3 regions of the Pseudomonas sp. F2 genome follow, and region 3 is predicted to be linked to each of the others. Evidence: predicted binding sites of a transcription regulator. Region 3 holds the regulator's gene; each other region holds the start of a gene.
What was found. The regulator FliA, encoded in region 3, starts transcription of late flagellar genes. The targets are predictions, from matches to a motif close to CTAAAGTTTNNNNNNNNNNNGCCGNTAA.
Positions count from the first base shown of each region.

Region 1: a site for FliA is predicted at 1,640-1,667, ahead of flgM (flagellar biosynthesis anti-sigma factor FlgM). Genes of this name have one in related genera too.
Region 2: a site for FliA is predicted at 1,450-1,477, ahead of AC193Q_RS24230 (methyl-accepting chemotaxis protein). Genes of this name have one in related genera too.

Region 1 covers NZ_CM169904.1:2,877,790-2,881,064, reverse strand. Annotated here, with positions in the region: gene AC193Q_RS12835 (flagellar brake protein) at 1-669, opposite strand, end outside; gene AC193Q_RS12830 (flagella synthesis protein FlgN) at 762-1,229, opposite strand; gene flgM (flagellar biosynthesis anti-sigma factor FlgM) at 1,278-1,604, opposite strand; gene flgA (flagellar basal body P-ring formation chaperone FlgA) at 1,765-2,526, opposite strand; gene AC193Q_RS12815 (chemotaxis protein CheV) at 2,609-3,275, shown strand, end outside.
Region 2 covers NZ_CM169904.1:5,399,789-5,403,063, forward strand. Annotated here, with positions in the region: gene ampD (1,6-anhydro-N-acetylmuramyl-L-alanine amidase AmpD) at 1-466, shown strand, start outside; gene ampE (regulatory signaling modulator protein AmpE) at 463-1,302, shown strand; gene AC193Q_RS24230 (methyl-accepting chemotaxis protein) at 1,567-3,275, shown strand, end outside.
Region 3 covers NZ_CM169904.1:165,690-168,964, forward strand. Annotated here, with positions in the region: gene flhF (flagellar biosynthesis GTPase FlhF) at 1-254, shown strand, start outside; gene fleN (flagellar synthesis regulator FleN) at 368-1,198, shown strand; gene fliA (RNA polymerase sigma factor FliA) at 1,195-1,935, shown strand; gene AC193Q_RS00730 (chemotaxis response regulator CheY) at 2,103-2,474, shown strand; gene AC193Q_RS00735 (protein phosphatase CheZ) at 2,493-3,275, shown strand, end outside.

The DNA of each region.
Region 1 (3,275 bases), 2.7 Mb from region 3:
GCCACTGATGTTGTGGAAGCGCAAGCCGGCGAAGGTGATGTTGAGCTTTTCTTCGAAGTGCAGATAGCGCAGCTCGACCGAGATCGGTTGATTGCCGAACAGTGGGGTGGCGATCATGCGGTCATAGACCTGACCCAGTTGCAGGCGGTCGGTGATGTCGCCTTCAAAGCGCAGTTTGCAACCGGTGGCGGAAATATCCAGCAGTTTGCCGTTGATCGGCGCCTTGAGTTTTTCGCCGCCAAGTTCGACGCTGACCAGATCGGTCAGCTTCAACGCGGCACGAAAGGCATTGCGGCGCTGGTGGTAGACCACTTCGGTTGGCAGTTGACCGGTATAGAAGCGGTCACCGTCGGATTCTTCGATGTTCAGCGTGCCGGTGCATTCCCAGGCGATGCGCACACCTTCGTGGAAGCCTTCGACCTTGAACGGTTCGCCCGCCTGCAGAAAACGCTCGCCATCGCGCGGGATCATTTCGTCCAGGGCAATCGTCGCGGTTTCCCGGTCAACCTTGATCAGGTAGCTCTGGAAGCGCTGGCTGCGCTCATGGAAGGTGATGATCAGCGGGTCGTGGCTTTCTTGCAGCTGGCGCAGGTTGCTGGAGATTTCCAGGGGCGTGGTCAGCACCTTTGGTGGCTGCGGAGTATCATCCGCGCTTAGGGCGTTTGGCACGTTTTCTCAATCTCCAGACAAAATTTGACTACGACTAGCCAGCATTTTGCCAGCATGTTTCGCGGGTTGATAGTGCAGGCACATCGAATGGCTCACGCCTGGCTGAGCGTACGCGGCTTGGTGGGTTTGGCGAAAGTGCCCGAGGCGTCATACAGCGCTGGCGGTTCGCCCCCGGTGAGGATTTTCAGCTGATTGGCCGTAGCGGCCTGCTGGATCTGGATCGACTGGCCGTTCTTGACGTTGGCCGCCTGGCACTGGGCAATCAGGTCGGTCAGCACATCGCTTTGGGACAGCAACTGGTCGCCAATGCTCGACTGGCTGGCCAGTTGCTCCAGGCCCTGACGGTCGAGCGGCAGGTTGAGGCTGGCAAGGATTTCGCTGCGCTTGCGGCCATGCTGTTCAAGCAGAATGATCAATGCCTGTTTGCGCGCCAGAATATCTTCGAGCAGAGGCATGTCGCGACCGTGCAAAGCGAGGGACTCGGTTTGCAGCAACTCCAGCAATTGTTGAGCTGGAGCAAAGTCGTCGGTGATCAGTTGCAATAAATTAGTGTCGTGCATGGCTGGCCTTGGGTTCTAAGCGTCCAAAAGCCTGGCGCCGGCAAAAGCCTAGCGCTGGGCTTCGAAGTTGAGCAGTTTGCTGGCTACACGGTTGCTGTCGACCTTGTAGCTGCCATCGGCAATCGCTGCTTTCAACTCGGCCACGCGGGCTTTGTCGACGGCAGGCTGATCGCGCAGCTTGTCAGTGACCTTCTGCAACTGTTGAGCCTCATTGCTGAGGTGTACCGATTCCCCGCTTTTTGCGGTACCGGCCGTTTCGGCCTGGGTATTCAGCGGCGCGGAGGTGCCGGTTTCGGCGGTTTCCTTGGCGTTGCTGGTACGCGTACTGCCCGTAAGTGACGAGGAGCTGTTCAAACGGCTGAAATCGATGACCATGTTAAAAACCTCTGGGAATTTGGACGCTTGCCATGTTCTCGGCCATTCCCTGGAAAACTTTAGGCTCACTTTGCAATGAGCTGCATGTGCCGAAGCGTGTCCTGCTGCGGCACAGTTTAGGGAAGCGTCGGGGCTGGCGCCAGTTTTCTGCTCGAGCGTTTTACATGGCGACTTCCACTTGGCCCGGCGCGATGACCTGCGCCTTGATTACCCGGTTGGAATTGAGGTTTTTTACCCGGATCTGTTCTTTCAAACCGCCATTGGCCAGGGCTTCACCGGGCATGCGCACGGCGAGTGTACCGCTGCGGGCGATGATGACCACCTGATCGCCCTTGCGCACCACTTCTGCCTGTTCCAGATGCACCAGGGTAATCACCTGATCGGCTACCGTTGGTCGGGTTAATTTCTGCCCGATGGCTTCATCCACCGACGTCAGAAAACCCTGATTGACCTGGCTGATGTCGCGTTCACGCAAGGTCACGTCTTGCGGTTCGATAATCGCGGCGCGCTTGAGCGGTCGGGTGGTGGTGACAATCTCGCGAAACAGGCGGACTTGAGCGGGCACGAACACCGTCCACGGCGAGCTTCCTTCGCACCGGACCTTGACCGTAACGCGGCCCAGCGGACGTGCAGGACTCTCCAGTGACGCTGTCAATTCCTTGTCGCACATAGGCATGCGCATACGCGGGTCGAGCTGGTTGACCTCGATTTCGTAGCGGCCTTCCGTTTGACTGGTAGCCAGATAGTCTTCTACGGTGAACTCAAGAAAGCCCTGAGTGACGCCGATAAGCATGTCAGGCAAGGTAACCGTATCAGCACCGGCAGGGCTGCCAGCGAAAAACAAGCAGACGGCAGACGTCGCGCACAGCGCTTTGCGGGTGCGGGAGGTCAGGCGTCGAAAAAATGTCGTTTGATCGTTCATACGAGTTAAAAAGCAAGCGCCGTGCCGTTTAGCAATGAATGTGCGTCGCAACAACACTTGGCGTTGGTGTAGGAGTCTGGGCATGGCTGGTGTAATGGATTCGGTGAACCAGCGCACGCAACTGGTAGGGCAGAATCGCCTGGAGCTGTTGTTGTTCCGTCTCGACGGTCAGCAGCTCTACGGCATCAACGTGTTCAAGGTGCGGGAAGTGCTGCAATGCCCGTCGCTGACGTTGATGCCCAAGTCCAGTCCTGTCGTGTGCGGGGTGGCGAATATCCGGGGGGCGACCATTCCGATCCTTGATCTGGCAATGGCGACCGGTTCCGGGGCGTTGAAAGACAAGAACAGTCCGTTCGTGATCATCACGGAGTACAACACCAAGACCCAGGGTTTCCTGGTTCGCTCGGTGGAGCGCATCGTCAACATGAACTGGGAAGAGATCCATCCGCCGCCCAAGGGCACGGGGCGCGATCATTACCTGACCGCTGTGACTCGAGTCGACAATCAGTTAGTCGAAATCATCGATGTCGAGAAGGTACTGGCGGAAGTCGCGCCGACGCCGGAAGCGATTTCGGTCGGCGTGGTCGATGTCGAGACCCAGAGCAAGGCGTTGTCGCTGCGGGTGCTGACGGTCGATGACTCGTCGGTGGCGCGCAAGCAGGTCACGCGCTGCCTGCAGACGGTCGGGGTCGAAGTGGTGGCGCTGAACGATGGCAAGCAGGCGCTGGACTACCTGCGCAAGCTGGTCG
Region 2 (3,275 bases), 840 kb from region 3:
GGTGATCCACAACATCAGCCTGCCGCCGGCGCAGTTCGCCACCGGCAAGGTGCAGGAATTTTTCCAGAATCGTCTGGATGTCACCGAGCATCCCTATTTTGCTGGGATTGCCGACTTGCGCGTCTCGGCGCATTTTCTGATCGAACGTGACGGCAGCGTCACCCAGTTTGTCTCCTGTCTGGAGCGGGCGTGGCATGCTGGCGTGTCGATGTTCGAAGGCCGGGAAACCTGTAACGATTTTTCCGTGGGCATCGAGCTCGAAGGCACCGATGATCTGCCCTTTACCGATGCGCAGTATCAGGCGCTGATCACGCTGACGCGTCAGCTGCAAACCGCATTTCCGGCCATCACCGGCGCCCGTATCTGCGGGCACAGCGACATCGCACCCGGGCGCAAGACCGATCCTGGCCCGGCATTCGACTGGGCGCGTTACCGCGCAGCCCTGGCACAAGAGGAAGGACAATGAGTTTTCTGGTGTTACTGCTGGCGGTCTGGATCGAGAAGTTCTCGGCCTTGCGCCATCGGGTTCAACGCGATGGCGGATGGATCCGCGAGCTGCACAAACTCGAAAGCAGCCCACGATTATCGAATCGGCCGTGGCTGGTGCTGATCATTCTGGTGTTGCTGCCGGTGGCGCTGCTCGGCTTGTTGCTGCTGGTGCTGGAACCTGTCGCTTATGGCCTGCTGGCGCTACCGGTGCATTTGCTGGTGGTGATTTATGCGCTGGGACGCGGTGATCTGCTCGGTGGCCTCGGGCCGTTTCGTGACGCCTGGCGTCGCGAAGACCTGCAAGCGGCCGCGCATGTGGCCAAACGTGATCTGGACATCTGCGCCGACAGCGGCGAGCAGTTGCTGGATAGGGTCCAGGGGCATCTGTTATGGGAGGCCTATCAGAGCTTCTTCGCGGTGATTTTCTGGTACTTCGTGCTCGGTCCTGTGGCGGCGCTAGCTTATCGCTTGCTGGCGTTGGCGGAAGAAAACAGCCAGAACCCGGCGCTCGCCGAACGTGCCGCCCAGTTACGTCACGCCTTTGACTGGTTGCCGGTGCGCCTGCTGGCTGCCAGCCTTGCACTGGTTGGCAACTTCGTCGCGGTCAGCCGGGTGATGTTGCACGAGCTGTTGAACTGGAACATCAGCGCCGCGCATCTGATCAACAAGGTCGGTCTGGCAGCAGGCGAGATCCCGCCGCCGGTGGTCGGCCCTGAAGGCATCAACACCCTCGATTGCCTGTGGGAACTGCTGCTGCGCGCGGCAGTGCTGTGGTATGCCGGGTTTGCCTTGTGGACAGTCTTGATTCACTGATACTCGCCCGTGAAATTCATTGTGGTGAGGGGATTTATCCCCGATGGGGCGCGCAGCGGCCCCAATATCTTAATGGGCTGCTGCGCAGCCCATCGGGGATAAATCCCCTCGCCACAGGTCAGTGACCGGCGCAGCGTAGTCGTTAACCTTAAGTTACAAAACCTCCCGCCGATTTGAGCTATACAGAGACAGCGCCCGATAGTGGCTATCTGCTGTCGCCCTGCGCCTGCCAATAAAAACAAGAAAAACCAAGGGAGACTTCCAGTGAAGAGCTTGCTCTATCCCGCCGTCTCGCTGATGAACCGTCTGAGCTTCGGCATGAAGTTCAGCCTGATCAGCGTGCTGTTTCTGGTGCCGATGCTGGTGACCAATTTCTATCTGGTGCGCGATTCCTACCGCGAATTCCAGGGCACCCGGGTCGAATTGCAGAGCCTCGATCTGCTGGGCAGCAGCCTGAGCCTGCGCCGGGATCTGGAAACCCTGAACAATCTGGTACAGATCAACGTCGTCCTCGGGCAGTCCGGCAAGGCCGACAACCTCGAGGCGCAGATCAGCAGCTTGGAGCAAGCCGTGCTGGCGCGCTTGCAAGGTCTGCAGGCGATGACCGACGATCCCGAGCAGGTCAAACTGTTCGACGGCAAACGCGACGAAATGATCAGCGCGTTCAAGGCGCAACAGGCGGAAAGCTCCCTGCAAAGCAAAAGCGCGATGATCGGCAAATTGCTTGGTAATGCGCAGATATTCAGCCAGATCATCGCCAGTCAGGCCGGACTGAGCCGCGACAATCAGAGCGACATCCGCCAGCTCAGCGAATTGCTCACCAACATTACCCCGGGCGTCACCCAAACCCTCGGCGAAGGCCGGGCCATCGGCTCATATTCGTTGGGGCAGGGCTTTCTCAACAGCTCGTCGAGTACCCGTTTCGACGAGTTGCTGGCGCAGATCGAAAAGCTCCAGGCCGAATACGCACTGAAATTGCAGGATGCCCTCGATTCCAGCAAAGCCGCGCGCGCCAGCCTCAGCGCGCCGTCCGACAGCAGCAAGACCTCGCTCAAACAGGCCAGTGAACTGTTTGAAGCGAAAGTCGTGGTGGCCGAGACCCTCGATACTCCGTGGCAGGCGTTTTACGACCAAGTCACCGGGCTGATGGCGCAGACCTACCAGCTCAATGACGCGACCTTGAAATTTCTCGATACCCAACTGCAACAGCGCCTGGCGCAAAACCGCACGCACATGGTGTTGCAGGCGGTGGCGTTGTCGGTGGTGTTCGTGCTGATTTTCTATCTCTACGCGGGTTTCTACGCCTCGACCCGCACCACGCTCAAGCGTTTGGGCGCGATGATGGACAAGGTCGCGGCCGGTGACATGACGGTCAATTTCAAGGCCAGCAGCCGCGATGAACTCGGCGAGCTGGGCGAGGTGTTCAACGGCACCGTAAGGAAGATCCACGACCTGATCGAACGGGTCGGCCAAACCGTGGCTGAGGTCGAGCGCCAGGCCGGGCAGGTGGAAAACGTCTCCGCGCAAAGCAATCAGGCGGTGGCCGGGCAGCGCACGCAGATCGAGCAAGTGGCGACCGCGATGAATCAGATGTCGGCGACCTCGCTGGAAGTTGCACGCAGCGCAGCGGCAGCGGTGAGCAGTGCGCACAGCGTCAACGATGAAACCGTCAGCGGCCGCACACTGGTGGAGTCGCAGCAGGGCAGCATTGCCGCGTTGGCCAGCGAGATCGACCAATCGGTGCTGGTGATCAATCAGTTGGCCAGCGACAGCCAGTCGATCAGCCGCGTGCTGGAAGTGATCAAGAGCATTGCCGAGCAGACCAATCTGCTGGCGCTTAACGCGGCCATCGAAGCGGCCCGTGCCGGCGAGCAGGGCCGTGGCTTTGCCGTGGTGGCAGATGAAGTGCGTACGTTGGCCAAACGCACTCAGCAATCGACCGAAGAAATCGAGCAGATGATCGCCAAACTGCA
Region 3 (3,275 bases):
TTGCCGGCTGCATCCTGACTAAACTGGATGAGACGGCCAGCCTTGGCGAAGTGTTGAGCCTGGCGATCAGTCATGAACTGCCGGTCGCGTACCTGACCGATGGCCCACGGATTCCGGATGATCTGCATCTGCCGCGCCGTCATCAGCTGGTCAGCCGCGCCGTCAGCGTGCAAATGCAGGAAGAACCCAGCGAAGAAGCCATGGCTGACATGTTCGCTGATATCTACCACAGCCCGACCAAGCAGGTTGGCTGAGGTAATGAACAGTTTTTGTACCTACATCGATGGTCTGCCATGCATTGTTCCGGTTGTGAACGCGCAGCCAGTAATGTGGCCTCCGTCTATGCAAGACAAGGTAAAGAAATAACATGGGCAGCATGCATCCCGTACAGGTGATCGCGGTGACCGGCGGCAAAGGTGGCGTCGGCAAGACTAACGTGTCAGTGAACTTGTCTCTGGCGCTGGCAGAGCTTGGCCGTCGGGTCATGCTGCTGGACGCCGACCTGGGGCTGGCGAACGTCGACGTTCTGCTGGGGCTGACCCCCAAACGCACGCTGGCCGATGTCATCGAAGGCCGCTGCGAACTGCGCGACGTGCTGTTGCAGGGCCCCGGCGGGATCCGCATCGTGCCGGCCGCTTCCGGCACCCAAAGCATGGTGCACCTGAGCCCGGCGCAACATGCCGGTCTGATTCAGGCGTTCAGCGACATCGGCGACAATCTCGATGTACTGGTGATCGACACCGCTGCGGGCATTGGTGACTCGGTAGTCAGTTTCGTGCGCGCGGCGCAGGAAGTGTTGCTGGTGGTCTGCGACGAGCCGACCTCGATCACCGACGCCTACGCGCTGATCAAACTGCTCAATCGCGACTACGGCATGAACCGCTTCCGCGTCCTCGCCAACATGGCGCAGAGCCCGCAGGAAGGGCGCAACCTGTTCGCCAAGTTGACCAAGGTCACGGATCGCTTTCTCGACGTCGCCTTACAATACGTCGGCGCGGTGCCGTACGACGAAAGCGTGCGCAAGGCCGTGCAGAAGCAGCGAGCAGTCTATGAAGCCTTTCCGCGTTCCAAGTGCGCGCTGGCGTTCAAGGCGATCGCGCAGAAGGTCGATACCTGGCCGCTGCCTGCCAACCCGCGTGGGCACCTTGAGTTTTTCGTCGAGCGCCTCGTGCAGCAAACGGCAGGGCCTGTGTTATGACCGCCAGCGGTATGAACTACTACAAGAAATCGGCACGTGACGCGCAGTACGAGTTGATCGAGCGTTACGCGCCACTGGTCAAGCGCATTGCCTATCACTTGCTGGCGCGCTTGCCGGCGAGTGTGCAGGTCGAAGACCTGATTCAGGCCGGGATGATCGGCCTGCTCGAAGTCTCGACCAAATATGACGCCAGCAAAGGCGCCAGTTTCGAAACGTACGCGGGCATCCGGATCCGCGGCGCGATGCTCGATGAAGTGCGCAAAGGGGATTGGGCACCGCGCTCGGTTCACCGCAATACCCGTATGGTCAGCGATGCCATTCGCTCAATTGAAGCTAAAACCGGCCGTGACGCTAAAGATCACGAGGTTGCGGCCGAACTCCAATTGAGTCTCGACGATTACTACGGGATTTTGAATGACACGCTGGGCAGCCGGCTGTTCAGTTTCGACGACCTGCTGCAGGACGGCGAACACGAAGGGCTGCACGAGGATGGCGCCAGTGCTCATCTTGAGCCGTCACGCGATCTGGAAGATGAACGCTTCCAGGCTGCGCTGGCGGACGCGATTGCCAATTTGCCGGAGCGTGAGCGACTGGTGTTGGCGCTGTACTACGACGAAGAACTGAACCTCAAGGAAATCGGTGAAGTCCTTGGCGTCAGTGAATCGCGGGTCAGCCAGTTACACAGCCAGTGCGCGGCCCGCTTGCGGGGGCGTTTGGGGGAGTGGCGAGCGCGCTGAAGGCAGTGTGGGGACACTGCGAACGAGGCTGGTGCGGTGATGAACAGCACCGGTCTTGCTCTGTTGTGCTCCAGACAGTCATCGAGTGCTTTGCCGGATTGATTGAAATGGCGCGTCCAGGTGCTGGGCGCGTTTAAGACTGCTTGGAGGTCGAATTGGACAAGAACATGAAAATCCTCATCGTTGATGACTTCTCAACGATGCGGCGGATCATCAAGAACCTGCTGCGTGATCTGGGGTTCACCAACACCGTCGAGGCCGACGATGGCACCACTGCCATTCCGGTGCTCAACAGCGGAAGCATCGACTTTCTGGTAACGGACTGGAACATGCCGGGCATGACCGGTATCGACCTGCTGCGCCACGTGCGTGCCGATGAAAAACTCAAGCACCTGCCCGTGCTGATGGTGACTGCCGAAGCCAAGCGCGAGCAGATCATCGAAGCGGCCCAGGCCGGCGTCAACGGCTACGTGGTCAAACCTTTCACGGCTCAGGCGCTGAAAGAAAAAATCGAGAAGATTTTCGAACGCATCGGCTGATGAACGCGCGGGGGAGCTATGGAGCATAACGAATCTTCACAGGGCGATTTCGAATCGACCCTGAAAAAACACGCGGTCGAACTGGTCGAGAGCCTTGAAAAAGGCAGGTTCGGCGACGCTGTGCAACTGATCCATGAGCTCAATCAGACCCGTGACCGTGGCCTGTATCAGGAAGTGGGCAAGCTCACACGCGAACTGCACAGTGCGATCGTCAACTTCCAGATCGATCCGCACATGCCGCAGGCCGAGGAAGTGTCGCAAATCACCGACGCCACCGAACGCCTGGGCTATGTGGTCAAGCTGACCGAAGCCGCGGCCAACCGCACCATGGATCTGGTGGAAAGCGCGACCCCGGTGGTCAATGGCCTGGCTGAAGAAGCCCAGGCGCTGAGCACCGATTGGGGCCGCTTCATGCGTCGTGAAGTCGGGGCTGAAGAGTTCCGCGAACTGGCGCGCCGGGTCGACGGTTTTCTGTCACGCAGCAGCACGGACAACCGTGCGGTGTCGAGCAACCTGAACGACATCCTGCTGGCTCAGGATTACCAGGACCTCACCGGTCAAGTGATCAAGCGTGTGACCCAGCTGGTCACCGAAGTCGAAAGCAATTTGCTCAAACTCGTCCTCATGGCCAGTCAGGTTGACCGCTTTGCGGGCATCGAACACGACCGTGCCGCGATGCTTGCAGAAAAAGATCCACAAAAACATCTCTCGCAGGGTGAAGGTCCGCAGATTCATGCCGATAAACGAGAAGACGTTGTGTCCGGTCAGGACGATGTGGACGATTTGTTATCCAGCCTCGGA